3 regions of the Arthrobacter sp. zg-Y895 genome follow, and region 1 is predicted to be linked to each of the others. Evidence: riboswitches for the same ligand, from Rfam matches in the RefSeq annotation. Region 1 holds a riboswitch; each other region holds the start of a gene.
The links. A riboswitch is a leader RNA that binds a small molecule or an ion and turns the genes downstream of it on or off. The one in region 1 is predicted to bind S-adenosylmethionine.

Region 1 (9,363 bases):
CCTGCTGATGCTCTCGCTGTCCCGCGGCGGAACCTCGGTATGGATGAGCCCGCAGGACGCCGCGCTGATCGAGGTGTCGGACAACGAGTGGGTGGAATGCGTGTCCAATTCCGGGGTGCTGGTGGGCCGGGCGATTGTCAGCAGCCGGATGCCGGCCGGAGTGATTTACGTCTACCACGCGCAGGAACGCATCATCGACGTGCCCAAGTCCGAAGCCACCGGCCGGCGCGGCGGCATCCACAACTCCGTGACCCGGATCCTGGTCAAACCCACCCACATGATCGGCGGGTATGCCCAGCTGTCCTGGGCCTTCAACTATCTCGGCCCCACCGGCAACCAACGGGACATTGTCTCCGTGGTGCGCAAACGTTCCCAGGAGGTGCAGTACTGATGCGGATCATGGCGCAGACAGCAATGGTGATGGCGCTGGACAAGTGCATCGGCTGCCACACCTGTTCGGTGACCTGCAAACAGGCCTGGACCAACCGGGCCGGCACCGAGTACGTGTGGTTCAACAACGTGGAGACCCGGCCCGGGCAGGGGTATCCGCGCCGGTACGAAGACCAGGAGCGGTGGAAGGGCGGCTGGGAGCTGAACAACCGCGGCAGGTTGAAGCTCAAAGCCGGCGGGAGGCTCGCCAAGCTCTTCGGCATCTTTGCCAGTCCGGTCCAGCCGGAGCTGAACGACTACTACGAGCCCTGGACCTACGACTACGAAAACCTGATCAACGCACCGGCCGGCAACGACTTTCCGGTGGCCAAACCCAAGTCCCTGATCACCGGCCAGGACATGAAAATCACCTGGTCGGCCAACTGGGACGATGACCTGGGCGGATCCGAGCGGACCGGCGGCCAGGACCCGGTGCTGGAGAAAATGCGCCGGGACGCGGAGGAGAAGGTGAAGCTGGAATTCGATTCCACCTTCATGTTCTATCTGCCGAGGATCTGCGAGCACTGCCTGAATCCCTCCTGCATGGCCTCCTGCCCAAGCGGTGCCATCTACAAGCGTGAAGAGGACGGCATTGTGCTGGTGGACCAGGACCGCTGCCGGGGCTGGCGGCAGTGCATCACCGGCTGCCCGTACAAGAAGATGTACTTCAACCACCGCTCGGGCAAGGCGGAGAAGTGCACGTTCTGCTATCCGCGCATCGAGGTGGGCATCCCCACGGTCTGCGCCGAAACGTGTGTGGGCCGGCTGCGGTACATCGGGATTTTCCTGTACGACGCCGATCGGGTCACCGAAGCCGCGTCCGTGCCCAACGAGCAGGACCTCTACGAGGCGCAGCTGGACCTGATGATGGATCCCAATGACCCGGAGGTCATTGCCGGTGCCCGGTCCGAAGGCATCCCGGAGGACTGGCTGGACGCCGCCCGGCGCTCGCCGGTCTACGCCCTGGCCAAGGAAATGCGGGTGGCGCTGCCGCTGCACCCGGAATACCGCACGATGCCGATGGTCTGGTACGTGCCGCCGCTGTCCCCGATCGTGGACGTGCTGAAGGAGCAGGGGCACGACGGCGAGGCGGCGGAGAATCTCTTCGGCGCCATTGAGGCCCTGCGGATTCCGGTGGAATACCTCGCCGAACTCTTCACGGCCGGGGACACGGACCTGGTCACCGCAGTGCTGCGGAAGCTTGCCGCCATGCGCGCCTACATGCGGAACATCACCCTGGGTGATGAGCCTGACGAGAGGATCGCGGCCGACGTCGGCATGACCGGCGAGCAGATTGTCGCGATGTACCGGCTGATGGCCATTGCGAAATATGAGGAGCGGTACGTGATTCCCGCAGCGCACGCGGAGGACGCCCACAACCTGGAAGAGATTGGCTGCTCCCTGGATGTGGAGGGCGGCCCCGGGATGGGACAGACAGGGGTCTTCGGTGAGGCTTCCGGGCGGCCGATGCCCGTGGCTGTGGAGAACTTCGAAGCCCTGCAGGCCCGCCAGCGCGGGGAGGACCCGACGGGCAACGGCAACCTGGGCGGGCGGGTGAACCTGCTCAACTGGGACGGGCGGGGCTCGCCGCAGGGGCTGTTCCCAGCCAACAACAACCGGGGCGCACCCGATGAGGGTGCCGGCGAGGGCATGGGTGCCGGATACGACCAGGCAGAGGGCGATGGGCCCGGATCGGATCAAGGCAGGGCTGACCGGGGCGGGCCGCAGCCATGAGCCTGCTGGAGAAACTGCTCGGCAAACCCGGGAAGGGCACCCTTGAGCCCGAGCCCTACGCCGATGCCCGGCCCGGCCGCAGCCGGGTGATCCGGCAGGCGGCTGCCCTGCTGCTCGAATACCCCAACGAGCAGCTGGTGGAACTGATCCCGGGAATCCGCGCGGCCCTGGCTGAAGCCGGGGCGCCGGCAGGGGAGCTGGAACCTCTCTTCGCCTGGCTGTCGTCCCGGCCGCTGCCGGAGGTGCAGGCCGCCTATGTGCAGGAATTCGACCTGTCCAAGCGGCACAGCCTGCACCTGACCTACTGGACCGACGGCGATACCCGCCGCCGGGGCGAGGCGCTCGCCGCCTTCAAGGAGATCTACCGCTCCCACGGCGTGCTGCCGGAAGGCACCGAGCTGCCGGACTACCTGCCCCTGGTGCTGGAATTCGCCGCCAAGGTTTCTCCGGAGGACGGGTACGAACTGCTGCAGCGCTACCGTCCGTCAGTGGAACTGCTCCGGCTGGCCCTGCGGGACGACGACCTGCCCTACGAAGGCGTCCTGACCCTGGTCTGCTCCACCCTTCCCGGTGTGTCCCCCGAGACCCAGGCCGCCGTGATGCGTACGGCGGGCTACGGTCCGCCCACCGAAACCGTGGGGCTGGAACCGTACAGCTCGCGGCTGCTGCCGGTGAGCGAAAGGAGCCACCCATGACTGCCGTACCTGCACCGCTGGACGTGCCGCCGCCGGAGAACGTGCAGGTGGGCGTGGACGACGTCATGCTTTGGGGCGTGCTGCCGTATCTGGTGCTGGCCATCCTGGTGCTCGGTTCCATCTGGCGGTACCGGTATGACCAGTTCGGCTGGACCACCCGGTCATCCCAGCTCTACGAGTCCAGGCTGCTGCGGATTGCTTCCCCGCTCTTCCACTTCGGGATCCTAGCGGTGATCGTGGGGCATTTCGTCGGATTGGTGATTCCGAAAACCTGGATGGACGCGATCGGACTCAACGAGGACACCTACCATTTCTTCGCCCTGAGCGTGGGCATCCTGGCCGGCATAGCCACGCTGGTGGGGATAGTCCTGTTGATTTACCGACGCCGGACCACCGGCCCGGTATTCATGGCCACCACCCGCAATGACAAGGGGATGTACATCTTCCTGCTGGCGGCGATCCTGACCGGACTGGCGACCACGGTCTTTTCCGTTTTCGACACGAACATCGTCAACTACCGGGACACCGTGGCGCCGTGGTTCCGCTCCATCTTCATCCTGCAGCCCGACATCACGGGAATGACGGCTGCCTCCATGTCCTTCAAGATCCATACGGTCTTCGGGCTGGTGCTCTTTGCCCTCTGGCCCTTCACCCGCCTGGTCCACGCGTTTACCGCGCCCGTGCACTACCTGTTCCGGCCCTACATCGTCTACCGTTCGCGGGGCCGGCGGCCGGTTCCGGGTGCGAGGACGCCGCGCGGCGGCTGGGACCCCGTGGGGACCCCCGATCGGGACCGCCCGGGCACACCTTAGAACCGAGTTCATCTGGCGGAAGGCAGGCAGCCCATGTCCACAGCATCTTCTCCTCCGGCCGCAGGCGCAGACTTCCGGTCCGGCCAGCTGCGGAACCTCATCGTGGCAACCATTGCCTCCACGGTGGGGTTCTGGGCCTGGACGATCATCGGGCCGCTCTCCAGCCGCTACGCCGCAGACATGGACCTGGGGGCCGGACAAACCTCGGTCCTTGTGGCCATGCCCATCCTGGTCGGCTCGGTGGCCCGGATCCCCGTCGGCGCCCTGACGGACCGATACGGCGGGCGCGTTATGTTCACCGTGATCCTGGGAGTGACGGCGCCGCTGGTGCTGCTCACCGGAATCGTCGGCCAGCAGGGAAACTTCCCGTTCCTGGTGGTCATCGCGTTCTTCCTCGGCATTGCCGGGACCGTCTTCGCGATCGGCATCCCCTTCTGCTCCGCCTGGTACGAACGCAGCCGGAAGGGCTTCGCGACCGGCGTGTTCGGGGCCGGCATGGTGGGGACGGCCGTGTCGGCGTTCTTCACCCCGCGGCTGGTGGCCGCCGTCGGCTACATGGGCACCCACATCACCATCGCCGTCGTCGTCGCGGCCATGGCGGTGCTGAGCTGGCTGATCCTGCGTGAATCCCCGGCCTGGTCACGACCCACGGAACCGGTGCTGCCGAAGATCACCCACGCCTTCACCCTGCGCGTCACCTGGCAGCTGTGCTTCCTGTACGGCGTGGTGTTCGGTGCGTTTGTGGCGTTCTCCAACTACCTGCCCACCTATCTGGGCAATGTCTACGATTACGACGCGACCGCGGCAGGAACCCGGACCGCAGGCTTCGCCGTGGCCGCCGTCATCGCCCGGCCGATCGGCGGCACCATCGCGGACAAGGTGGGGCCGAAGCTGGTCACGCTCGTTTCCTTTGCCGGCACGGCGGTCCTGGCCGTTATCGTTGCCCTCCGCCCGGAGGAAGAGGAGGTCTACGGTACGGCGTTCATCCTGATGGCCTTGTTCCTGGGGCTGGGCACCGGCGGAGTGTTCGCCTGGGTGGGCCGTGCCGCTCCGGCGCAGGATGTGGGTACCGTCGGCGGGATTATTGCCGCCGCCGGCGGGCTAGGCGGCTACTTCCCGCCGCTGGTTATGGGGGCAACCTATGACCCGGCGAACCGCAGCTATTTCGTGGGCCTGATGCTGCTTGCGGCTTTTGCCGCCGTCGCCCTGCTGCTGACGTTCACGGTGCGCAACGGCGGCAGGGTGGACACTCGCTCCGGTGCCTGAGCCCTTGGCCTCCGGAGGCCGGCGGGTAGAGTCGGAGCATGGGTGCAATTGAACTGATTCTGGTCCGTCACGGTGAATCCGCCGGCAACGTGGCCGCTACCCGCGCCGGCCGCGAGGGCGCCGAACGTATTGACCTTCCCTGGCGGGACCCCGACGTCCCGCTCAGCTCCGACGGCGAGGAGCAGGCTGAAGCGCTTGGCCGCTGGATTGCCGGGCTTCCCGCCGATGAGCTGCCCGAGTCTGTCTGGTGTTCACCCTACCTGCGGGCCCGGCAGACGGCCGAATTGGCGGGGCTGCCCGGCCTCACCGGCGTCATGCGGATTGACGAGCGCCTGCGGGACCGGGAACTGGGGATCCTGGACCTGCTGACCTCCGCCGGCGTCGCGGCGCGTTATCCCGAGGAAGCCGAACGCCGGTCCTGGCTGGGGAAATTCGCCTACCGTCCGCCGGGCGGCGAGTCCTGGGCCGACGTCGCGCTGCGGCTGCGTTCGGTGTTCCGGGACCTTGACGACGAGGAAGACGGCAAGCGTGTGGCAGTGGTTTGCCACGACGCCGTGATCCTGCTGATCCGCTACGTTTTGGAACGGATGAGCGAGCAGGAACTGCTGGACACCGCCGCCGCCAACAGCGTGCGGAACGGCTCAGTGACCCGGCTGGTGCGCCCCGCCGGCACCGGGCCCTGGAAGCTGCACACCTTCAACAGCGTGCTCCACCTGCAGGACAGTGGAGCACCGGTAACCGAACATGCAGGAGAAACTGATGACATCCACCCCCGCTGAGCTTGTTACCCCCGCGCTGCTGCGCGGCTGGCGGCTTTCCACCGAGGCCTCCGGCAAGGAGGACCGCGGCACCGTGCTGGTGGTCGGCGGAGCCCGGAGCACTCCGGGAGCGGTGATGCTGACCGGGCTTGCCGGGCTGCGGGTCGGCGCAGGCCGCCTGACCATGGGGTTGGCGGAATCGGCAGCGATCGCCGTCGCCGTGGCCATCCCCGAATCCGGGGTGGTGGGACTGCCCGAGGAAGACGGCGGGATTGACGGCGCTGCGGCAGGCAAGGTGCTCGAATCCGATCTTTCGACGGCGTCGGCAGTGGTAATCGGTCCCGGCCTGGACGACGCCGAGCAGGCCGCAGCGCTCCTGCAGTCAGTGGTTCCTCTGCTCGGGAAAAAGACGCAGGTGGTACTGGACGCCTTTGCCCTGGGAGTGCTGCCCGGGCTGCCGGAACTTTACGACACCCTGGCCGGCAGGCTGGTCCTGACCCCGAACGGTGCAGAAATCCTGCGTCTCCTCGAGGACGAGGATGCCGACGAAGACTCTCTGGACCTGCCGAAAGCCTCGCTGGAGGTGGCACGGAAATACTCCGCGGTGGTCAGCGCGCACAACGTCATTACCGCGCCTGACGGAAGGAGCTGGGAAGTGCCGGCCGGGAACTCGGGCCTGGGTACTTCCGGGTCCGGGGATGTCCTTGCCGGTGCGGTGGGAGGGTTCCTGGCCCGCGGTGCGACGCCGGAACAGGCAGCGTGCTGGGGCACCTATCTGCACGCGGTGAGCGGGGACCGGCTCTCCGCCTCGCGGGGACCGCTCAGCTTCCTGGCACGGGAACTGCTCGAGGCCATGCCGCCGGTGATCGCGGAGTTGAGCTAGCGAGGGCTGTATCCCGGCGGAACGGCCCATATCCTGAGGTAATGACAGCGAACGAATACCGGACCGGCCCTCCGGGGCGACCTGCGGCCCAAATTCCGTGGCTTTCCTACCGTTTCACCCGCCGTGACGCCGTGGCAGCAGGTTTCTACGTGTTGTTCCTGCTGGTCCTGAGCTTTGCGCCCGGACTCGTCATGCCTGTCCTGGTGCTGCTGGTTCCGGATCCGGTTGCAGCTGCCTACGTCCTGAACCTGGCGTTTTACGGGGTTGCCGGCCTCTTGGCTTTCCTCGCGGCCAGGCCCTACGTGGTGCGCGAAGCCAAGATCCTGGCCACTCGGCCGGTGCTGTCCCTGTCCCTGATTCCTGTCGGCGTCATCGCCATGCTTATTGTCACCATGATCGGGGCGTTGCTGAGCGGGCAGGTCGAAACGGCGGTGAACCAGGAAGCCGTGGAGGGATTTGTGGGGTCCGTTTCGCCGTGGCTGGTGGTGCCGCTGCTGGTGGTGCTGGCGCCCTTTGTCGAGGAGTACATTTTCCGGCACCTGCTGATCGGCAAGCTCAGCCGCTACTGGAATCTCTGGGGTTGCTGCATCCTGTCGGTCCTGTTGTTCGCCTCCATCCACATTGTGGGCAAGGAATCCCTGTCCCTCCCGGTGCTGATGCCCTACCTGGCGATGGGAGCCACCCTTGTGGGCATCTACGTCTGGGCCGGAAACAACTTCATGCTTTCCTACGGTGTGCACGCCGCCAAAAACCTGCTGGGTGTCATCCTCATCTACAGCGTGCCGCCGGAGCTGCTGCAGCAGTAGCTGCCGTCTGCCTTCTGGACAGCTAACGCCGGGGTCCGTGGCTGGCCTCGTAGCGGAGGGCACGCACCCCGACGTTCCCCTGCGACCGGTTTCCTCCGCGTAGCTTGCTCTGCCCCGGTATCCGTTGGGATCCCGGGGCGTAGCAGAACGGCTAGGAGCCGGCCTTTTCGATCCGCTCAGTTTCCGGGGCCCGAACCAGGGAGCCGTTGCATGGAACCACCTGCTCCGGCCGGGCCAAGTAGAAAAAAGAACTCCGGGCATCCGAATCGAATCCGCCGGGCACCATCAGTGTGGAATAGCGCTGGCACCACTGCGGGGTGTCGACGGCGGCCGCGAGCGCAGTGGCGACGGCCGGAACGTTGTGGAACCACATCAGGTGCTGGGTTCCGTCGGACACCAGATAGATGAGGTCCAGCTGCGGATCGGCCGTGACTTCGACGTCCGACCACTGCTCCCAGCCCTCGAGGCGGCGGCGATGGATCCAATGGATGTTGTGCCCCGGGGCGAAGCCGCTGCAGTTGCTGAGACCGGATTTGCTGACACTGGAAATGCTCACAGTGGGTTCCTTTGCAGGTTGTCCTTGCCTGCGACGTATGACGCAGGCCGCTTCGTCATCCGAACCACCCGCCGAACAGTGGGGTTGGTGTGGGGCCAGTCGGAGCTTTTGTGCCCGGTAAACCGGGCGAAGGCCACATCTCGTGAAGCTGAAACTACTGTAGCTGAGGCCACTGACATTTCGACAGAGGACCGTTTCCGGGTGTGCGGTTGTGCGCGTTCCGGTGGGTGCGTCGGGCGGTGCGATGGGGGTACGTTCCCGGTGGGTGCGCCGGGCGGACCGGAACGGCGGCAACGAAAATCCCTGCTCGCAGAGCTCGCAAGGATTATTAAAGCCGCCTAACCCGGCCCGTCCGGAGCCTGCGTTCCGCACCTCACCTGCCATCAACCCCGGGAGACCGCTGGACGAACATCCTCACGCTCGCCGCCGCAGGAGCTGGGGTCAGAACCCGCCACCGGAGACACGGGGGCCACATCCCGCCACCGGAGACACTGAGGAGCTGGGGCCCATGCGCCGCCGGAAGGTGACACCACACGCCGCCGCCGGAGGGGCTGGAGGAAGGCGGCTTTAATATTTCCCGCGAGCTCTGCGAGCGGGGAATTTCGTTGCCGCCGTTCCAGCCCCGCAGGGGGCGGACGCAGGGGACGAACTCTAGGGGGACCGCCCGCAGGGGGGCGAACTCTAGGGGGACCGCCCGCAGGGGGGGGGCGAACTCTAGGGGGACCGCCCGCAGGGGGGGCGAACTCTAGGGGGACCGCCCGCAGGGGGGGGCGAACTCTAGGGGGACCGCCCGCAGGGGGCGGGTCCGGCCCCAGGGACGAGACTTACCGCCAGCCGGCCCCCGGGGCCACAAGCTTGACGATGCTCTCCAGCAGATGTGCATTGTACTCCACGCCCAGCTGGTTCGGCACGGTCACCAGGACGGTATCGGCCTCCTGCACCGCGGCGTCCGCGGCCAGCTCTGCGGCAATGACGTCCGGTTCCCCGATGTAGCTCTTCCCGAACCGGGCCAAGCCGCCGTCGAGGTGGCCCACCTGGTCCCGGCCTTCGGCCTGCGCCCGCAGCCCGAAGTAGTGCCGGTCCTGCCCGGTCACCAGCGGAATGATGCTGCGGCTGACGGACACCCGCGGGGTGCCCTGGTGTCCGGCGTCGGCCCAGGCCTTCCGGTACACCGCGATCTGCTCGGCCTGCAGCTGGTCGAACGGCACCCCGGTGTCCTCGGTCAGGAGCGTGGAGCTCATCAGGTTCATGCCCTGCTCGCCGGTCCACTTGGCGGTGGCCCGGGTCCCGGACCCCCACCAGATCCGCTCCGGCAGTCCGGGGGACAGCGGGTCAATGGCCATGGCTCCGGTGCTGCCGGTCATGGCCGGATCAGCCTGCGCCACCCCGGCGCCGGCAATGGCGGCACGGAACACTTCGGTGTG
Region 2 (9,363 bases), 660 kb from region 1:
TTGGCCAACCTCTTCAGCGTTGAGCTGTGGGAGCGATTCTCCTTCTACGGCATGCAGGGCATCCTGCTGTACTACATGTACTACAGCACCACCGACGGCGGCCTCGGCATCGACGAAGCCATTGCCGTCTCCCTGGTCGGCGCCTATGGCGGTGGCGTATACCTCTCCACCATCCTCGGTGCATGGCTGGCGGACCGCGTCTTCGGCGCAGAACGAGTGCTGTTCTACGCTGCCGCGCTGGTCATGCTGGGCCACATTTCCCTGGCCGTCCTGCCAGGCGCCGTCGGACTGGCCGCCGGCCTGATCCTGATCGCCCTGGGCTCCGGCGGTGTGAAGGCCAACGCGACATCGCTCGTCGGCACCCTGTACGACGAAAAGGACCAGCGCCGCGACGCCGGCTTCTCCATCTTCTACATGGGCATCAACATCGGTGCCCTGATCGGCCCGATCCTGACCGGCCTGGCCTGGACCGAATACGGATTCCACTACGGCTTCGGCCTGGCCGCCATCGGCATGGCCATCGGCCTGGTCCAGTACGGGTTGACCCGCAAGAACCTGCCCGAATCCGCCCACGAGGTAGCCAACCCGCTGCCGAAGCAGCAGTTCATGAAGGTCGGCCTCATCGCGGCTGCCGCACTGGTCGTCATCGTGCTGGCCGTTGTCTTCGAAGTGTTGACCGCCAAGAACCTCGCGGTGGTTATGGCGATCCTCGCCATCGTGGCCGCCGTCGCGTACTTCGTGATCATCCTCAGCAGCAAGAAGGTGAGCCAGGTGGAACGCCGCCGGGTGTACTCCTTCATGCCGCTGTTTATTGCCAGTGCTGCTTTCTGGGCCCTGTTCCAGCAGCAGTTCACGGTGGTCGCAATGTACGCGGATAGCTCGCTGAACCGCAGCATCTTCGGCTGGGAGATGCCGCCGAGCTGGGTGCAGTCCATCAACCCGGTCTTCATCATCATCTTCGCAGCCGTCTTCGCCGGCGTCTGGACCAAGATGGGCGACCGCCAGCCGTCCTCCCCGCTGAAGTTCGCCATGGGCCTGGCCGTTATGGGCCTCGCCTTCCTGGCCTTCATTCCGTTCTCCGGCGGCGCGCCGAACAGCACCCCGCTGCTGGCCATGGCCGGCATCCTGCTGCTGTTCACGTTTGCTGAACTGTTCCTGTCCCCGATCGGCCTGTCCGTGGCAACCAAGCTGGCCCCGGAAGTCTTCCGGACCCAGATGGTGGCACTGTTCTTCCTGTCGGTCTCCCTGGGCACCACCCTGGCGGGCTGGCTGGCACAGTTCTACGACCCGGCAACCGAAGTCAGCTACTTCACCTTCAGCGGCGTTACCGCGATCGTCCTGGGCATTGCCCTGGCTGCGGCTACCCCGGGCATCAAGAAGCTCATGGGCGGCGTGCGCTAGCAGGCAGGCACCAAGCGTTTCACTAAGGACGGCGGCACCGGAACACTCCGGTGCCGCCGTCCTTTTTGCCGTCCCGTTCCGTACTTGGCTGCATCCCTGCAGCATGGTTAGGATGGGTCCCAGCTTCAGGAGACACGGCCGCCAAGCTCCGACTTGGCCGTGCACCAACCCCATGCTTCACGGGTGGTTCGGATGACGAAGCGGCCTGCACCGCCTTTTGGGCATCCGGTGCGGGCAAGAGCACAGATTCCTAAAGGATCACTGCCATGCGCAAAAGCACTGACCGTATTTTGACCACCCACGCCGGTTCCCTCCCCCGGACCCCTGAACTGCTTGCCGCAAACGCGGCCCGTGAAACCGACCCCGCGGATACGGAAGGCTACGCCGAACTCCTGCAGGCCGCCGTCGCCGACCTCGTGCGGCGCCAGCGCCAGGCGGGCATCGACATCCCCAACGACGGCGAATACGGGCATGCGATGTCCGCGAACGTCGACTACGGGGCCTGGTGGTCCTATTCGTTTGCCCGGCTTGGCGGCCTGAGCGTTGCCGAAACGGGGATCTGGAACATGGAACCGCACCGCTCCGAGCCCGGCAACGTTGTCCTCACCAGTTTCGGGGACCGCCGCGACCGGCAGCGCTTCGCCGATGCCTACACCGACCCAACCTCCGGCATCACCACCGGGGCGCAGAAGGTCTTTCCCAAGGTCACGGGTCCGGTGGAATACACGGGGTACGACGCCGTGGCCAGCGACATTGCCAACCTCAAGTCCGGTTTGGCCGAGGCAGGTTTGTCCGAGGGTTTCCTCGCCTCGCTCTCGCCCGGCTCCTGTTCGCGGATTACCAACGAGTACTACGCGACGGAGGAGGAGTTCATCTACGCCTGCGCGGATGCCATGCGGGAGGAATACCTTGCCATCGTGGACGCCGGGCTGATCGTCCAGATCGATGATCCGTCGATTGCCGAGAACTGGGACCAGATCAACCCCGAGCCGTCGGTGGCGGACTACCTCAAGTTCACGCAGATCCGGGTCGAAGCCCTGAACTATGCCCTGCGCGGCCTGCCCGAGGAACAGGTCCGCTTCCACCTGTGCTGGGGTTCCTGGCACGGGCCGCACACTACGGACATCGAGTTCCGCCACCTGGTGGACACCCTGCTGCAGATTAACGCCGGAGGCTACAGCTTCGAGGCAGGCAACGTGCGGCATGAGCACGAATGGCGGGTCTGGGAAGATACCAAGCTGCCGGACGGGAAGGTCCTCATTCCCGGCGTGGTCTCCCATGCCACCAACGTGGTGGAACATCCGGAACTGGTGGCGGACCGGATTGAACGCTTCGCCCGGCTGGTGGGTCGCGAGAACGTCATTGCGTCCACCGACTGCGGGCTGGGCGGCCGGGTGCATCCCCAGATCGCGGCGGCCAAGCTGGAGACGCTCGGAGAAGGTGCCCGGCTGGCCAGCGCCCGGCTCTGGTAGGCAGGCACGCAGGGACTGAACAAGGAAAAGGGCCACTGACCGGTGCGAAGGTGCGGCGGGCGGAACCGGCATCCCGCCCGCCGCACCCTTGCCCGTCGCCTTAGCCGTCCAGTCCGGCGCTGACCAGCGCCAGCATGCCGCTTACTGCCGCCAGGGCACCGAGTGCACAGACGGAATTGAACGCGTCCGCTCCGGCCTGCCGCCGGTCCCGCCCGAAGAGGATCCCCGCCGCGGCCCAGGCCGCCGCGAAAGCCAAAGCCGGCAACGGTCCGCTGGCAAAACCCGCGGCGGTTTCCGCCCAGGCCGGCAGTGCGAACGCCGAGCGCTGCGTCCAGAAAAACCAGAACACCGGTGCGGCGCACAGGTAGAGCACGTTGAAGAAAACCATCATGGCCCGGGCGCCGCGGCGCAGGCCGTCGTGCGGCAATGCTCGCTGCGGCGGCACGGAACTACTCGAAGTGGCCATCAGCTTCCTTCCCCCGCCGCACCCGCGGCTTCGGCTAGAAGCATACGGCTGTCCCTGCGTTTCTACGTGTACGGCGCGTCTGACGCCGACTGCGTTTCTTTGGCATGCTTAGGGGTATGTCTAATCGTGCCGGCCAACGCGCCGAACCTTCCGACCTTGTAGATCTCACCGCGCTCTTGGACGCCTATTACGACGTCGTACCGGATCCGTCCAACGTTGCCCAGCGCGTGGCCTTCGGCACCTCCGGGCACCGCGGCTCCTCCCTCAACGGCGCCTTCAATGAGCAGCACATCGCCGCCATCACCCAGGCCATCGTGGAGTACCGCACATCCGCAGGCATCACCGGGCCGCTGTTCATGGGCAAGGACACGCACGCCCTGTCCGAACCGGCGCAGAACACCGCCCTGGAGGTCCTGGCCGCCAACGGCGTAAATGTGCAGATCGACGCACGAAACGGATTCACCCCCACCCCGGCCGTGAGCCATGCCATCCTGGTGCATAATTCCACGCGCACGGAACAGGCTGACGGCATTGTGGTCACCCCTTCGCACAACCCTCCGGCGGACGGCGGCTTCAAGTACAACCCGCCCACGGGCGGACCCGCCGGATCGGACATCACCAACTGGATTGCCGACCGCGCCAACCAGCTGCTGGAGAACGGCCTGGACGGGGTCCGGCGCATCCCGCTGGGTGAAGCACGCCTGGCAGATTCGGTGGGCACCTATGACTTCCTGGCGCATTACGTGGAAGACCTGCCCGCGGTGCTGAACCTGGATGCCATCCGCAGCGCCGGCCTCCACATCGGCGCCGATCCCCTCGGCGGCGCCTCCGTGGACTACTGGGGCGCCATCGCGGAACGGCACTCACTGAACCTGACCGTGGTCAATCCCAACGTGGACCCGCAGTGGGCCTTCATGACCCTGGACTGGGATGAGAAGATCCGCATGGACTGCTCCTCGCCGTACGCCATGGCGTCGCTGATTTCCCGGGCAGCGGATTACGACATTGCCACGGGCAACGACGCCGACGCCGACCGGCACGGCATTGTCACCCCGGACGCGGGCCTGATGAACCCGAACCACTTCCTGGCAACCGCCATTGACTACCTGTACCGCAACCGCTCCGGCTGGAGCGCAGACGCCATGGTGGGCAAGACCCTTGTCTCCTCCTCCATGATCGACCGCGTTACCGCAGACCTGGGGCGGGTCCTCATGGAGGTACCGGTGGGCTTCAAGTGGTTCGTGCCGGGTCTGCTCTCCGGCGAAACCGCGTTCGGCGGCGAGGAATCCGCCGGCGCCTCCTTCCTCCGGCTCGATGGAAGCCCCTGGAGCACTGACAAGGACGGCATCCTGCTGGCCCTGCTGGCCTCGGAAATGACGGCCGTCACCGGCAAGACCCCGTCCCAGCGGTACCGCGAACTGACCAACCAGTTCGGCGATCCCGAATATGCGCGCGTGGACGCACCCGCCACCCGCGAGCAGAAGGCCGCGCTGGCCAAGCTCTCGCCGTCGGACGTTACCGCCACCACCCTGGCCGGTGAGGAAATCACCGCGCGCCTGACCGAGGCGCCGGGCAACGGGGCGCCCATCGGCGGCCTGAAGGTGACCACGGAAAACGCGTGGTTTGCCGCGCGCCCCTCGGGCACGGAAGACGTGTACAAGATCTACGCCGAGTCCTTCAAGGGCGAGGAACACCTGCACCAGGTCCAGGCCGAGGCCAAGGCCATCGTGGACGGCGTGATTTCCTAGGTTCCGCCGTAAACAGGCCGCAAATAGAAGGGGTGCACCTGCCGGTGCACCCCTTCTATCTGTTCTGCAGCGGGTTACAGCAGCCGGCGCAGGAGCCGCTTCTTCAGCCCCGTGTAGGGCGGGTACGCGAACCGGAGGGTGTCCAGCAGTGTGCCCTTGGTGAAGACCGGCCGCAGCTGGCTGAACGTGTCGAAGCTGTATTTCCCGTGGTACGCGCCGGTGCCGCTGGCACCTGCGCCGCCGAAGGGCAGGCCGGGTACGGCCAGCTGGACGGTGCTGGCGTTGTGGTTGATGCTGCCGGCCCGGACCCCCTCCTCGAACGTCTTCCGGTCCGCCGCAGAGTTGCTGTAGAGATAGGCGGCCAGCGGAACCGGACGGGAATTAATGAATTTCATTGCCTCCGCCAGGTCCCGGACCTCGATGATCGGCAGGATGGGGCCGAAGATTTCCTCCTGCATCACCGGTGAGTCCGGTGCCACGTCGGTGAGGATGGTCGGTTCCAGGTACAGGCTGCCGCGGTCGCTGCGCCCGCCGGCCAGGACCGTGCCGCTGTCCAGCAGCCCCACCAGCCGTTCCCAGTGCTGTTCGTTGACAATCCGACCCAGGTCCTTGCTCCGGGACGGATCCTTGCCGAACTGCTCCGCAAGCGCCCGCACCAGGTGCTTCTTCAGCGCCGGCGCTGCCTCTTCCGTCACCAGGACGTAGTCCGGCGCCACGCAGGTCTGGCCGGCGTTGAGCAGTTTCCCGAAGACCAGGCGGCGTGCGACGGCGGCCCAGTTGCCGTCCAGCACCACGGCCGGGGATTTCCCGCCCAGCTCCAGGGTGACCGGGGTCAGGTGTTCGGCGGCGGCCTGCAGGACAATCCTGCCCACGCGCTCCCCGCCCGTGAAGAAGATCGAGTCGAACTTTTCCTTCAGCAGGGCGGTGCTGGCTTCCTGCCCGCCCTCGACCACGGCGACGGCTTCCGGGTCCACATAGCGCGGCAGCAGGTCCGCCAGCACGGCCGACGTCGCCGGGGCCAGTTCGCTGGGTTTGAGGACCGCCGCGTTGCCGGCGGCGAGGGCACCGACCAGCGGCGCCAGGACCAGCTGCACGGGATAGTTCCAGGGACCGATGATCAGCACCACGCCCAGCGGCCGGGGCTCGGTCCGGGCCGACGCCGGCTGCAGGCCCAGCGGGACGGAAACCCGCCGGCTGCGGGCCCAGTTCTCCAGATGCTTCAGTGCGTGTTCCGCCTCCGCCCGCACCAGCGAAAGCTCGGTGACGTAGCTTTCGAGCGGATTTTTGCCCAGGTCCGCTGCCAGGGCGTCCGCCAGCTCCTGTTCCCGCTCGTGGAAAAGCCGGACCAGCCCTTCGAGCTGCTGCCGGCGCCAGGCGAGCGGCCGGGTGCGGCCGGAGTCATAGGTTTCCCGCACCTTGGCCAGTACCGAGGGAACTGCCGCGGGGGAACCAGCGGGGTCGGTGCCGGAATCGCGGATGGACTCAGAGAACGCGGAGACCATCTCGCTCATGCCTGGGTGCTTTCCTTGAGGGAAGTTTCGTCAGCCGGAGCCGCCGGTTTCCGACCGGTGAAGTGGTCCATGGACTGGTAGACCTTGAAGACGCGGCCGGCAACCACGTCCCAGGCCGGTTGGGGCAGCACATTGCGCAGGGCACTGCCCAGCGCCACCGTCCACGGCAGCTGGATCCGTGCCTTCCCGGCAAGGAGCGCCTCCCACGCCTTGTCCACCACGTATTCCGGTTCCATCAGCGGAGTCATCAGCGGTCCCCTGGCGCCTTCGAACATGCCGGTCTTGATGTAGCTGGGGATCAGGGTGGTGACGGCAACGTGGCCGTTGCCGGACTCGGTGAGTTCCAGGCGCATCGAGTCGCTCCAGCCGATGACTGCCCATTTCGAAGCCGTGTAGACACTCATTTTCGGTACGGACAGTGTGCCGGAGGCGGAGGCTACGTTCAGGATGCGGGCCGGGGTGCGCCGCTCGATCATGCCGGGCAGGAACGCGCGGGTCACCTGCATGGGGGCGAGGGTGTTGACCTGCATAACGGCGTCGATATCCGCCTCCGGCGCGTGTTCCCAGAAGTACTTGCCGCGCACAATCCCGGCGTTGTTGACCAGGATGTCCGGTACGCCTACCTCCCGGATAACCTGGTCGGCCGTGGCCGTGATGTCCGGCAGGGAGGCAACATCCACCGCGTAGGGGTGGATTGCCGACGCGCCCAGTTCCCGCAGCTGCGCGGCGGTGTCCTCCAAGGCCTCGGCGTTGAGGTCCCACAGCACCACTGCCGCCGCGCCTTCACGCACGGCCCGCTCGGCGTAGAGCCGGCCCATGCCCATGGCTGCGCCCGTGATGAGAACTACGCGTCCTGCAACTGAAATGCCCATGCTGCTCCATCGTCCAATCGGTTTGTGATCAAGGTCCCGCCCTGCACCTTGCCTTCTTCCTATGCAACGTAGCATCCCGGTCATCCCGGACCGCTAGAATTTGGCCTAGACACCCCCTTTCTCCGGAAGGCACCACCATGAGCAGATTCGGTATGGACTGGACCCTCCACGGAGACGGCAAAACCATCCGGCCGGGCAGCTACGTTGCTCCCGAGGAACGCCTGAGCTGGCCGCGGACCATCAGCATCGGCTCCCAGCACGTGGTGGCCATGTTCGGCGCCACCTTCCTCGTGCCGCTCCTGACCGGTTTTCCGCCGGCCACCACCCTGCTGTTCTCCGGCATTGGAACCATCCTGTTCCTGATCATCACGGCTGGACGGGTCCCCAGCTATCTGGGTTCAAGCTTTGCCTTCATTGCTCCGATCGGAGCTGCCACCAACCAGCACGGCCCCGGCGGGGCCCTGGGCGGCATCATCATGGCTGGCTTTGCCCTGTTCCTGGTCGGACTCGCCGCGCAGCTTGCCGGCACCCGCTGGATCCAGGTCCTGATGCCGCCGGTGGTCACCGGCACCATAGTGGCCCTGATCGGGCTCAACCTGGCCGGTTCGGCACGGGACAACTACGAGCAGGGGCCGCTTACCGCCACCGTCACCGTGGTGGTGATCCTGCTGACCACGGTCCTGTTCAAGGGATTCCTCGGCCGGCTGTCGATCCTGGTCGGCGTGGTGGCCGGCTACATCACGGCCATGCTGCAGGGCGAGGTGGATTTCCAGGCCATCGGCGATGCCGCCTGGATCGGGCTGCCCGAATTCATGTCCCCCACCTTCCACTTCTCGGTTATCGGCCTTTTTGTTCCGGTGGTCCTGGTACTGGTGGCCGAAAACATTGGACACGTGAAATCCGTGGCCGCCATGACCGGCCGCGACCTGGACCCGTACGCGGGCCGGGCACTGATGGCCGACGGCCTGGCTACCATGCTGGCCGGTTCCGGCGGCGGTTCCGCCACGACCACCTACGCGGAGAACATCGGCGTGATGGCGGCCTCCCGCGTGTACTCCACGGCGGCGTACTGGGTGGCCGGCATCGTGGCCATCCTGCTCAGCCTGTTCCCGAAATTCGGGGCCATGATCGCCACGGTGCCCGGCGGCGTGCTGGGCGGTGCCGGCGTCGTCCTCTACGGCATGATCGGCATCCTCGGCGTGCGTATCTGGGTGGACAACCGGGTCAACTTCTCCAACCCGATCAATCTTTCCACCGCCGGACTGGGCCTGATCATTGCCATCGCGAACTTCACCTGGATAGTGGGAGGGCTGGAATTCGGCGGCATTGCCCTCGGCACCGGTGCCACGTTGATTGCCTACCACGGCATGCAGGCGATCGCCCGCTGGCGGGGGACGGATCCGGACGAGCCGCAGGAGGACGCGGGGGCCAGGCCAAGCCGGCTCGGCTAGGCCGCCGGCCGACCCCGGATCAGGCGCCTTCCAGTGCCTGGCGCGTAGCCCACGCCACGTACTTTGCCGCCTGTTCCATGGCATCCTGCGGCCGCTGGACCACGTCCAGCAGGCTGACGGCCGCAACAATTCCGTACTCCTGCAACTGGTCCGGGGTCAGGGTGATCCGGCCCGCCACGGCCACCACGGGGATGCCTGCGTCACGGGCCCGGGCCGCCACTTCCAGGGGTGCCTTGCCGTAGCGGGACTGTTCATCCAGTGAGCCTTCGCCGGTGAGCACCAGGTCGCAGCGTGTGAGTGCCAGGTCCAGCCCGGTGAACGCACTGAGCAGTTCAAACCCGGGGTTCAGCGACGCCTCGGTGAACGCCAGGAACCCGGACGGGAAGCCGCCCGCCGCACCGGCGCCGGGAATGTCGACGTCGACGCCGGTCGTGGACTTCAG
Region 3 (9,363 bases), on a different contig from region 1:
ACGGCGGCTTCTTGCGCGAAGTGGTCAGCACGTTGTTGAAGTTCACGAAGATGCCCTGCGCGGTTTCGGGGCGAAGGTAATGCATTCCTTCTTCATTGGCCACGGGGCCGAGGAAGGTCTTGAGCAGGCCGGAGAATTCCTGCGGTTCGGTCCACTGGCCCTTGGTGCCGCAGTTGGCGCAGGCAATGTCGGCCAGGCCGTTTTCGGGCGCGTGGCCCTTCTTTTCCTCGTAGGCCTCTTCGAGGTGGTCGGCCCGGTAGCGCTTGTGGCAGCTCAGGCACTCCACCAGCGGATCCGAGAACACCTCAACGTGGCCGGAAGCTTCCCAGACCTGGCGCGGAAGAATGACGGCGGAATCCAGCCCGACGACGTCGTCGCGGCCGCGGACCATGTGCTGCCACCACTGCTTCTTGATGTTTTCCTTGAGTTCGACACCCAGGGGGCCGTAATCCCAGGCGGACCGGGACCCGCCGTAAATCTCTCCCGACTGGAAGACGAACCCCCGGCGCTTGGCCAGGGAGATGATGGGATCCAGCTTGGATTTGGTCGAAGCCATGGAATGGTACCGCCGTTCTTTTCGTGTCGAGGGGGCCGCTGGGTGCGGTCCTCTTCTGGTGTCCCTTGGGCATCCGTACCACCGCGAAACGGGTGCACGGTTCTGAGCCGCCCGGGCAAAGCTACAACTACCAGCTTAAGGCGGCGACGCCCCGCTTACCTACCGGCCCGCGCGAGCGGCGTTTTCCGGGTTCAGCGCGGGGTGGATCCGATGTTGGTCCGGCCGGTACGACGACGGCGGAACGGGCCGCCGCCGGGCATGTTCCACGGCAGCGTGGCCAGCACGATGGCGAGCAGTGTCAGCAGCGTGCCGAGGACCGTTGCCGCCACTACCACCGAACCCGGCGCGGGGAAGACAATATCCAGGAGCAGCGAGCCGATCAGCTGTCCGCCGATGAGCCCGAGACTGGTCAGCAGGACTCCCAGGCTGCGCACCAGCAGGGCACCTACACCGATGAAGATGCAGCCCAGCGGCCCGCCGAGGTACAGCCACCACTCGCCGGGCAGCGGATTGCCCGGTCCCGAAACCGCCACCTTGATCCCCCACATCGCGGCCAGCAGGACGGTGCCGGAAATGAAGTTCACCAGCGTGGCGGTGATGGGGGTGCCGTAATGCATGCCCGTGGTGCCGTTCATGGCCTGCTGGAAACTCATCAGCATGCCGGCGGTCAGGGGAAGCAGCACCGGCAGGAGCCATTCGGACGGCTCTCCCCCGCCCCCAAGCTTCGGGCTGACGGCCCAGGCCACGGCGGCAATGGTCAGCACCGCGCCCACTACGCGCATCACGGTCAGCGCCTTCTTGCCCGCCGGTCCGATACCGAGCCGGTCCACCACCAGCCCGGTGAGGGTCTGCCCGGCGACGGCGGCGACGGTGAACACTGCCACGCCCAGGACGGCCACCGTCAGGGTCTGGGAGAGCACGAAGTAGCCGCCGATCATGCCGGCCAGCACGTAGTAGCGCGGGAACCGCCGTTCCCGCAGCGAGGGAATCAGCTGTCCGGCGCCGGCCCGGCCGCGGGGCAGGGCCAGGCTGATGCCGATCATGACCACCAGCCCCACCAGGAAGCTGACCAGGGCGGCGGCCAGGCCGTCGTCGAGCCGTTCCCCCAGGGCGCCGTTGACGCGGGCCTGGGACGGGATGGCAACCCCGGCGAGCAGGGACAGGGGCAGACCGATCAGCGGGGACATCCGCACAGCATTTGGCACCCGACTACCCTACAACCGTCAACGGCTCGGACCGGCCAGCGGAAGCAGCGGCGGGAAAGTCGGGCAGAATGGAGGCATGAGTTCCTCCGATGCCCAAGACCTTCCCATCCGCGACGAAATGATCCGCCTGGGCCAGCTGCTCAAGCTCGCCAACCTGGCCGAGGACGGCATCCAGGCCAAACAGCTGATCGAAGACGGAATGGTCAAGGTCAACGGCGACATTGAAGAGCGCCGCGGCCGCCAGCTGCACGCCGGCGACCTCGTCTCCGTCAACGGCGAAACGGTGCGGGTTACCCGCGAGGGCTAGTTCGCCCGGGTGTTGGCGCGCAGCACCGTATGCACCAGGAACTCCTTCACATGGCCCAGCTCCTGCATGTTGATGCCGTGGCCCATGTTCGAATAGAGGATCTTGGTCAGTGCGGTGTGGGCATTGAGCCACGCGTGCGTGTATTCGATCCGCGGCGCGTCGATGACCGGGTCGGCCTGGTCGCGTCCCCAGAAGAACTGCATGCCGCCCGGCTGCAGTTCGTCGTCGTGGAAGAACGGGTTGTCCTGCGAAGGGACCACAAAACCGGAGAGTCCGACGACGGCGGCGAAGTCCTGCGGCCGGTGCCGCATCAGGGTGGTGGCCACGGCCATCCCCATCGAAAAGCCCAAGAGGCTGACGCTGGTGTGATTGTCCCGAACGGTGTCGAGCCATGCGGCGACGTCCGCTACCGAATCAACCACTGCGTCCACTGAGTAATCGGCGTCGCTCATCAGCGGGAACCAGGTGTAGCCCGGCCCGGAGGCCTGCGGTGCCCGGACCGAAGCGATGGTGAAGTCAGAGGGCAGGTAATCGGCCAGCCCCATCAGGTCCTCTTCATTGGCCAGGTAACCGTGGAACAGCACCAGCAGCGGGGTGCCGGCCCGTTCGGCTTCGGGTTTGGACCAGAGGACAACAGGATTCCACGCGGATTTCGTCATGCATTTATTCTGGCATGCCGGTATTTACAACCTACGGTCGCGTAGCCAAGGGTCGGTTTGCAAGTATTGACCGGTGAGTACAAATTCCTTGCCCGAAGCCGTTTCCGCCCCCGATTCCCGGCAGGCGCAGCAGCCGCTGCACCTCTGGTCCCGGTTCGTGGCCATGGGCGATTCCTTCACCGAGGGCATCGGCGATCCCAATCCGGACAGTCCGGGCGGCAACCGCGGCTGGGCGGACCGGGTGGCGGAGGAACTGGCTTCGGGGCAGCCCGACTTTTCCTACGCGAACCTCGCCATCCGGGGACGGCTGCTGAACCAGATCATTGACGAGCAGCTGGAGCCGGCCCTCGCCTTGAAGCCGGACCTGGTCACCATCTGCGCAGGCGGCAACGACGTGATCCGTCCCGGCGGCGATCCGGACCGGCTGGCCGAACGCATGGACGGCGCCGTGGCCCGGCTGCGCGGATCAGGTGCCGGGGTGGTCCTGTTTACCGGCCCTGATCTCGGGAGCACTCCTGTGCTGGGCGGTGTCCGGGGCCGGGCGGCGATCTACAACGAAAACCTGCGGACCGTAGCCAAGCGGCACGGCGCCGTCATTGCCGACATGTGGGCGCTGCGCGAGTTGAATGATCCGCAGATGTGGGCTCCGGACCGCCTGCATTTCTCCCCGCTGGGACACCACACCATTGCCGCGATGGTGCTGGATACCCTGCAGGTGCCGCATTCACTGCAGCCCCTGGAGACCAAACCGCTGCCTGCAAAAAACTGGCGGACGGCGCGCTCCGAGGACATGGTCTGGGCCCGCGAGTTCCTGTTCCCGTGGGTGGTCCGCCGGGTGCGGCACCAGTCCTCGGGTGACGGGATCTCCGCCAAGCGTCCCGAGGCCGGACCGATGTTCGGGCAGCGGATGCCGCAGGGATCAGCTGACTAGACCTGCTTTCAGGAGCCGCCCGCCTGCTGTGCCTGGTCGGTCTTTTCGGCCTGCTCAATGAGGTTCGCCAGGTGGAAGGCCCACCCTTCCCGGTGGGCTGCGGAGAGTTCGGCACCCACTCCGGCGTCGAGCGCTGCAAAGCCGCTCTCGGTCACTGCCACCCCCGTGGCATCTATTTCGTCGGTCAGTTCGAAACTGACCACTGTGTGGGCACCCCATTCGGGTGCGGTCCAGCGGAAGGAAAGCAGCCGGCCGGGGGCGACGGCCAGGACCGTACCGGTGGCTGTGTGCTCCACTCCGTCCTCGCTCCACCGCTCTTTCAGGGGCGCTCCGGGATGCGCAGCGAAGTCCATGTCCGGCCACCAGGCCGCCCGGTTATCAACGAGCACGTGCCAGAGAACCTCCGGGGTGCACTGCGCCCGGCCGGAAAGCGAGATCCGATCTGCCATGGGGAATGTTCTCCCATGAATTGCCGCGGCGGGCAAGGGGTAGGCCCCTGTTGTCCGCCGAACGGGGTTGGTATAACTGCGGATATCCCTGCAGTTCCTCTAAAAAGAGGTGGCCCGCCATGCCCGCTGCACCCGATCGTTTCCCTGCCGGTTCCCCCTGCTGGGCGGATCTGGCCTCCTCCGATCCTGCCCGGGCCCGGGAGTTCTATGCCGGACTGCTCGGCTGGGACGCTGTGGACCTGGGCAGGGAATCCGGACATTACCTCCACTTCCGGCACAACGGGGACGTGGTGGCCGGCATGATGCAGAACTCGCCGGAGAACACGTTCCCGGATTTCTGGACCGTGTACCTTGCCTCCGACGACGCCGGCGCCACAGCCGATTCCGCTGCCGCCGCCGGAGGGCAGGTGATGCTGGACCCGGCGCGTGCCCTGGACCAGGGCACGGTGGCAGTGGTTGGCGACCCCACCGGAGCGGCCATCGGTGTCTGGCAGCCGGATACCCACCGGGGATTCGCGCGGATCGATGAGACCCGGGCACCGGTCTGGTACGAGCTCATGACCAATGACTATCCGGCGGCCCTGGCGTTTTACCGGAACGTGTTCGGCTGGGAAACAGAGGTCCTGTCAGACACCGACGAGTTCCGCTACTCCACGCTGCAAAGCAACGGCCGTCCGGTGGCCGGGGTGATGGATGCCGCCGCTGAACTCCCGGAGGACGTCCCCTCCCACTGGGAGATCTACTTCGGCCATGCGGACATCGACGCCGCGGCCGAGCAGGCGGAGCAGCTGGGCGGATCGGTGTTGAGCGTGCCGGAGGATTCCGACTTCGGCCGGATGGTCCAGCTGGCCGACCCCACCGGAGCAGCGTTTTGGCTGATGGAGGCCCCGGACGCCTAAGCGTCCTACCCGAACACCTCCCGCTTCAAGGCACCGGAAATCTCCCGGACGCTGGTCAGGAAACCGTCATGCCCGATGGGTGCCCGAATGAGATGGACCTGCGTTCCCCGGGGCAGGGCCGCTGCCAGATCCGCCGACTGCTGGGGAAAGTAGAGCCGGTCCGATTCCACCGCGGCAATGAAGAAGTCCGCCGTCGTGCCTGCGAGCGCCGCGCGCAGGCTTCCCCGGCCCCGGGCGACGTCGTGGCTGACCAGGGCTTCGGTGAGCGCCAGATAGCTGTTGGCATCGAACCGGTCGGCCAGTTTCCGGGCCTGGTGGTCCAGGTAGCTCTCCACGGAGTACCGGCCCCTTCCGGCCGCGTAGGCGGCGCCGAAAGGGTCCTCGGACGCCTGGGAACTGCGTCCGAACCGGTATTCCAGTTCCGGTTCGGACCGGTAGGTGATGTGCGCAATCCGGCGGGCCAGGCCGAGGCCGGCCAGCGGAGGCGTGCCGTTGTAATAGTCGCCTCCGTTGAAATCCGGATCCAGCCGGATAGCGGCCAGCTGCGCCTGGGCAAACGCGATCTGCTCGGCCGTGCTGGCTGCGGTGGCTGCGATCACCCCGCAGTGCCGCACCCGGTCCGGTTCGGTCACCGCCCATTCCAGCGCCCGCGCTCCCCCGAGCGAACCGCCCAGCACGGCATGCCACCGTGCAATTCCCAGCCGGTCCGCCAGCCGCGCCTCCGCCCGGACCGAATCCCGGACGGTGACGAACGGAAACCTTGAGCCCCACGGCAATCCGTCCGGGTCAGCCGAGGCAGGTCCCGTGGAGCCGTAGCAACCGCCCAGCATGTTGACCGAGACCACGAAGTACCGGCGAGTGTCCACAGTCCGGCCCGGGCCCACCAGCTCCTCCCACCAGCCCGGTTCGGTGCTGCTCCCGCGGGCTACGTGGGTGCTGCCGGTCAGCGCATGCGGAACCAGCACGGCGTTGCCGGCGTCCGGGTCCAGCTGCCCCCACGTCTCGTAGGCCAGGACGACGTCGGGCAGGTACCCTCCGGTTTCCAGCTCCAGTCCGCCGATGGAGGCGTACTGCAGCACCCCATCCTGATTGGAGGGGTGCTGCAGCGGGGGCACCGTCAGCGGCTCGTGCCGGGGTGCCGGGTGCCGTGACACGGGCGCTATGCTCCCTTGGCGGCCCGGAACCCTGCGTCAAGGTCCGCGAGGATGTCGTCGATGTGCTCGATGCCGACCGAGAGGCGCACCAGTCCGGGGCTGACCCCTGCGGCGAGCTGTGCTTCGGCACCCAGTTGGCTGTGGGTGGTCGACGCCGGGTGGATCACCAGGGAACGGACGTCTCCGACATTGGCCACGTGTGAGTGCAGCTCCAGTCCGTCCACAAAGCGCTTGCCGGCGTCGATGCCGCCCTCGATCTCGAAGGAGACAATGGCGCCGGTGCCGCGCGGCCCGTATTTGCGGCCACGCTCAAACCACGGACTGGACTCGAGGCCCGCGTACGCAACCGACACGACGTCGTCGTGGCCTTCCAGCCAGTTCGCTACGGCGACGGCGTTGGCTACGTGCCGCTCCAGCCGCAGGCTCAGCGTTTCCAGTCCCTGGGCAATCAGGAACGCGTTGAACGGCGACACGGCGGACCCGAGGTCCCGCAGCAGCTGCACCCGCGCCTTCAGGATGAAAGCCAGGTTCGCCCCGAGGGCCCCGTTGACGCCGAGGTCCCGGGCGTAAACGAGCCCGTTGTAGCTTTCGTCCGGGGTATTGAACCCGGGGAACTTCTCCGGATCCGCGGCGAAGTCGAAGTTGCCCGAATCGACGATGACGCCGGCAATGGCCGTCCCGTGCCCGCCGAGGTACTTCGTGGCCGAGTGGACCACTATGTCGGCTCCCCATTCGATCGGACGGATCAGGTACGGCGTCGACAGCGTGTTGTCCACGATCAGCGGCACGCCCGCCTCGTGGGCCACGGCGCTGATGCCCTCCAGGTCCAGGACATCCTGGCGGGGATTGGAGACCACCTCGCCGAAGAAGGCCTTGGTATTGGGCCGGACGGCATCGCGCCAGTGGTCCAGGTTGTCCGGGTCCTGCACGAAGGTGGTTTCGATGCCGAACCGCTTCAGGGTGTGCTTCAGCAGGTTGTAGGTCCCGCCGTAGAGGCTGGGGCTGGCGACCACATGGTCACCGGCCTGCGCCAGGTTCAGCAGCGCGAAGGTTTCGGCCGCCTGCCCGGACGCCAGCAGCAGGGCGCCGACGCCGCCCTCAAGGGAGGCAATCCGGTTTTCCACCGCTTCCTGGGTAGGGTTGCCGATCCGGGTGTAGATCGGTTCCAGTTCGGCCAGGGCAAACCGGTTCGCAGCGGCCTCTGCACTCGGAAAAACGAAGGATGTCGTCTGGTAGATCGGCAGGGCACGAGCGCCGGTGACGGCGTCGGGCTCCTGGCCTACATGGATCTGGCGGGTTTCAAATGACCAGTCTGCACTCATGATGCTCCTTCAAACCAGGGGCCGCACAACGCCGCCGGGGTGCATCCGGGTACGCCGGATGTCCGGTGGGGTCGTGGGACCCGCGCTTGCCGGACGCCCGTTTGGCGTACGGCCAGGTCTTCACCCGGGGCACCCCACCGCGGTTGGAGGGTTGCCGGCCAGCAAGCCGGGGCTATCTGCTGGCACTCATGACCTGCACCTATGGAAACCGATATGCCGCCGTCGCGCAACCTCTGTGACGCACCGTGAAATGCCGGAGCCTTTTGGCTGTAATCCGGTACTGCGTCGGGGAACATTCCGCACTTAGGCTTCCCTTGGTCGAGACGGGTATCACAACGTGTCACAATGGGCCGCATGCGCTTGGACCATGTTTCTTATGCCTGTGAACCTGACGGTCTTTTGGCCACTACCGAGAGGATTGCTGCTGCTCTCGGCGCCGATTTCGTGAAGGGTGGCGTCCACCCCCGATTCGGTACCCGCAATATGATCCTGCCCCTGGCCAACAACCAGTACGTCGAGGTGGTGGAGGTCCTGAACCACCCGGCGTCGGACAAGGCGCCGTTCGGCCAGGCCGTGCGCCAGCGCTCCGAATGCGGCGGCGGCTGGATGGGCTGGTGTGTTGCCGTTGATGACCTCTCGCCCTTCGAGGAACGTCTCGGCCGGCAGTCCGTCCCGGGCAACCGCAAGTTCCCCGACGGGCAGGAGCTGACCTGGCGGCAGATCGGCATCAACGGCTTGATTGCCGATCCGCAGGTGCCCTACCTGCTCCGCTGGGACGACGGCACAGCGGAGCTGCACCCCTCCAACGCCATTCCGGGAATGCCCGGTTCGGTGAAGCTGAAGTCCCTGACCATTGCCGGGTCCGCCGCACGCGTCACCGACTGGCTGGGCCATCCCGTGGAGAAGCCGCTGGAGAACGTGGATGTCACGTGGATTGCCCCGGCCGGCACACCGGGCATCATGTCCGTCACCTTCGACACCGCGAACGGTCCTGTCGAGATCTAGCACTGGGTTTCTGCTGCTTCTGCTGCCGTTTTGGGGTTTTCCTGCCGGTTCGGGAAATCCCTGCGCTGCGCCGTGGCAGGAATTTCCCAAACCGGCAGGCTTTTCCCGAAATGTGCCCGCACGGTGCCCCCCCCTGCGGTATGTCCGGTTCCCTGCGGTCTGTCCCCGCACTGAGTCCGAACCCCTGCGGTCTGTCCCTGCGCTGTGTCCGGATCCCTGCGGTATGTCCGGATTCCTGCACCGCGCGGCGCAGGAATCGTCACAAACCGCAGGGATCGCGACAAACCGCAGGGCATTGCCACGCCGATGGGGCTCCACAAACCGCAGGCATCGCGACAAACCGCGGGGCTTCGCCAGACCGAGGCGCCCGAGGGTTTTCCACAATAGGGGGGCATACCCTCGCGGGTCCGCTGTTACCCATCCATCTTTGAGCCCATGGATCCGGAGCTCATTTTCACAGCCGATGCGGAGGCCCACGGTGCTTACCGCCGTGCCTTAGCCTCGAGCTGCCGGTCCGGTCAGCTGATCCGCGTCCGTCATGGTGCCTACATGAAGGCGGATGAGTGGCAGCATCTTTCTCCCTGGGAACAGCAACGGGTGCGGATCCGGGCGGCCGTGGAACAGGGACACGGTCAGCGCATCCTTATCCAGCAATCTGCTGCCGTCATGTGGGGGCTGCCCGTCATTGGACACTCTGCTGAGGTTCTGCTGTTGGCCGTACCTCCCACTCATGGCCAGCGCCGTGGTGGGCTCCGCTGGGTGGAGCGTCAGCTGTTGGAACCGGTCACCACCTTGGATGAGGTGGCCCTGACGTCCCGGGCGCAGACCGTCCTGGACATGGCTGCCTATCTCCCTTTCGAGCACGCAGTTCCGGCC

Region 2: another riboswitch for S-adenosylmethionine. It lies ahead of LJ760_RS05935 (cobalamin-independent methionine synthase II family protein); the one in region 1 lies ahead of LJ760_RS02770 (hypothetical protein).
Region 3: another riboswitch for S-adenosylmethionine. It lies ahead of LJ760_RS16475 (bifunctional o-acetylhomoserine/o-acetylserine sulfhydrylase); the one in region 1 lies ahead of LJ760_RS02770 (hypothetical protein).

The regions. Positions count from the first base shown of each region.
Region 1 is NZ_JAJFZY010000003.1:223,195-232,557, reverse strand. It holds gene LJ760_RS02810 (nitrate reductase subunit alpha) at 1-391, shown strand, start outside; gene narH (nitrate reductase subunit beta) at 391-2,163, shown strand; gene narJ (nitrate reductase molybdenum cofactor assembly chaperone) at 2,160-2,858, shown strand; gene narI (respiratory nitrate reductase subunit gamma) at 2,855-3,670, shown strand; gene LJ760_RS02790 (MFS transporter) at 3,704-4,936, shown strand; gene LJ760_RS02785 (histidine phosphatase family protein) at 4,975-5,715, shown strand; gene LJ760_RS02780 (NAD(P)H-hydrate dehydratase) at 5,696-6,577, shown strand; gene LJ760_RS02775 (CPBP family intramembrane glutamic endopeptidase) at 6,619-7,383, shown strand; gene LJ760_RS02770 (hypothetical protein) at 7,535-7,939, opposite strand; SAM riboswitch class IV at 7,955-8,087, opposite strand; gene LJ760_RS02765 (LLM class flavin-dependent oxidoreductase) at 8,764-9,363, opposite strand, start outside.
Region 2 is NZ_JAJFZY010000003.1:878,919-888,281, reverse strand. It holds gene LJ760_RS05940 (peptide MFS transporter) at 1-1,401, shown strand, start outside; SAM riboswitch class IV at 1,525-1,648, shown strand; gene LJ760_RS05935 (cobalamin-independent methionine synthase II family protein) at 1,668-2,873, shown strand; gene LJ760_RS05930 (hypothetical protein) at 2,974-3,339, opposite strand; gene pgm (phosphoglucomutase (alpha-D-glucose-1,6-bisphosphate-dependent)) at 3,456-5,087, shown strand; gene LJ760_RS05920 (aldehyde dehydrogenase family protein) at 5,162-6,598, opposite strand; gene LJ760_RS05915 (SDR family NAD(P)-dependent oxidoreductase) at 6,595-7,470, opposite strand; gene LJ760_RS05910 (uracil-xanthine permease family protein) at 7,608-8,921, shown strand; gene LJ760_RS05905 (glycerate kinase) at 8,941-9,363, opposite strand, start outside.
Region 3 is NZ_JAJFZY010000013.1:29,038-38,400, reverse strand. It holds gene LJ760_RS16515 (glycine--tRNA ligase) at 1-556, opposite strand, end outside; gene LJ760_RS16510 (DMT family transporter) at 748-1,761, opposite strand; gene LJ760_RS16505 (RNA-binding S4 domain-containing protein) at 1,838-2,068, shown strand; gene LJ760_RS16500 (alpha/beta hydrolase) at 2,065-2,727, opposite strand; gene LJ760_RS16495 (SGNH/GDSL hydrolase family protein) at 2,816-3,658, shown strand; gene LJ760_RS16490 (SRPBCC domain-containing protein) at 3,667-4,107, opposite strand; gene LJ760_RS16485 (VOC family protein) at 4,227-5,006, shown strand; gene metX (homoserine O-acetyltransferase MetX) at 5,012-6,127, opposite strand; gene LJ760_RS16475 (bifunctional o-acetylhomoserine/o-acetylserine sulfhydrylase) at 6,166-7,482, opposite strand; SAM riboswitch class IV at 7,560-7,676, opposite strand; gene LJ760_RS16470 (VOC family protein) at 7,837-8,487, shown strand; gene LJ760_RS16465 (endonuclease domain-containing protein) at 9,037-9,363, shown strand, end outside.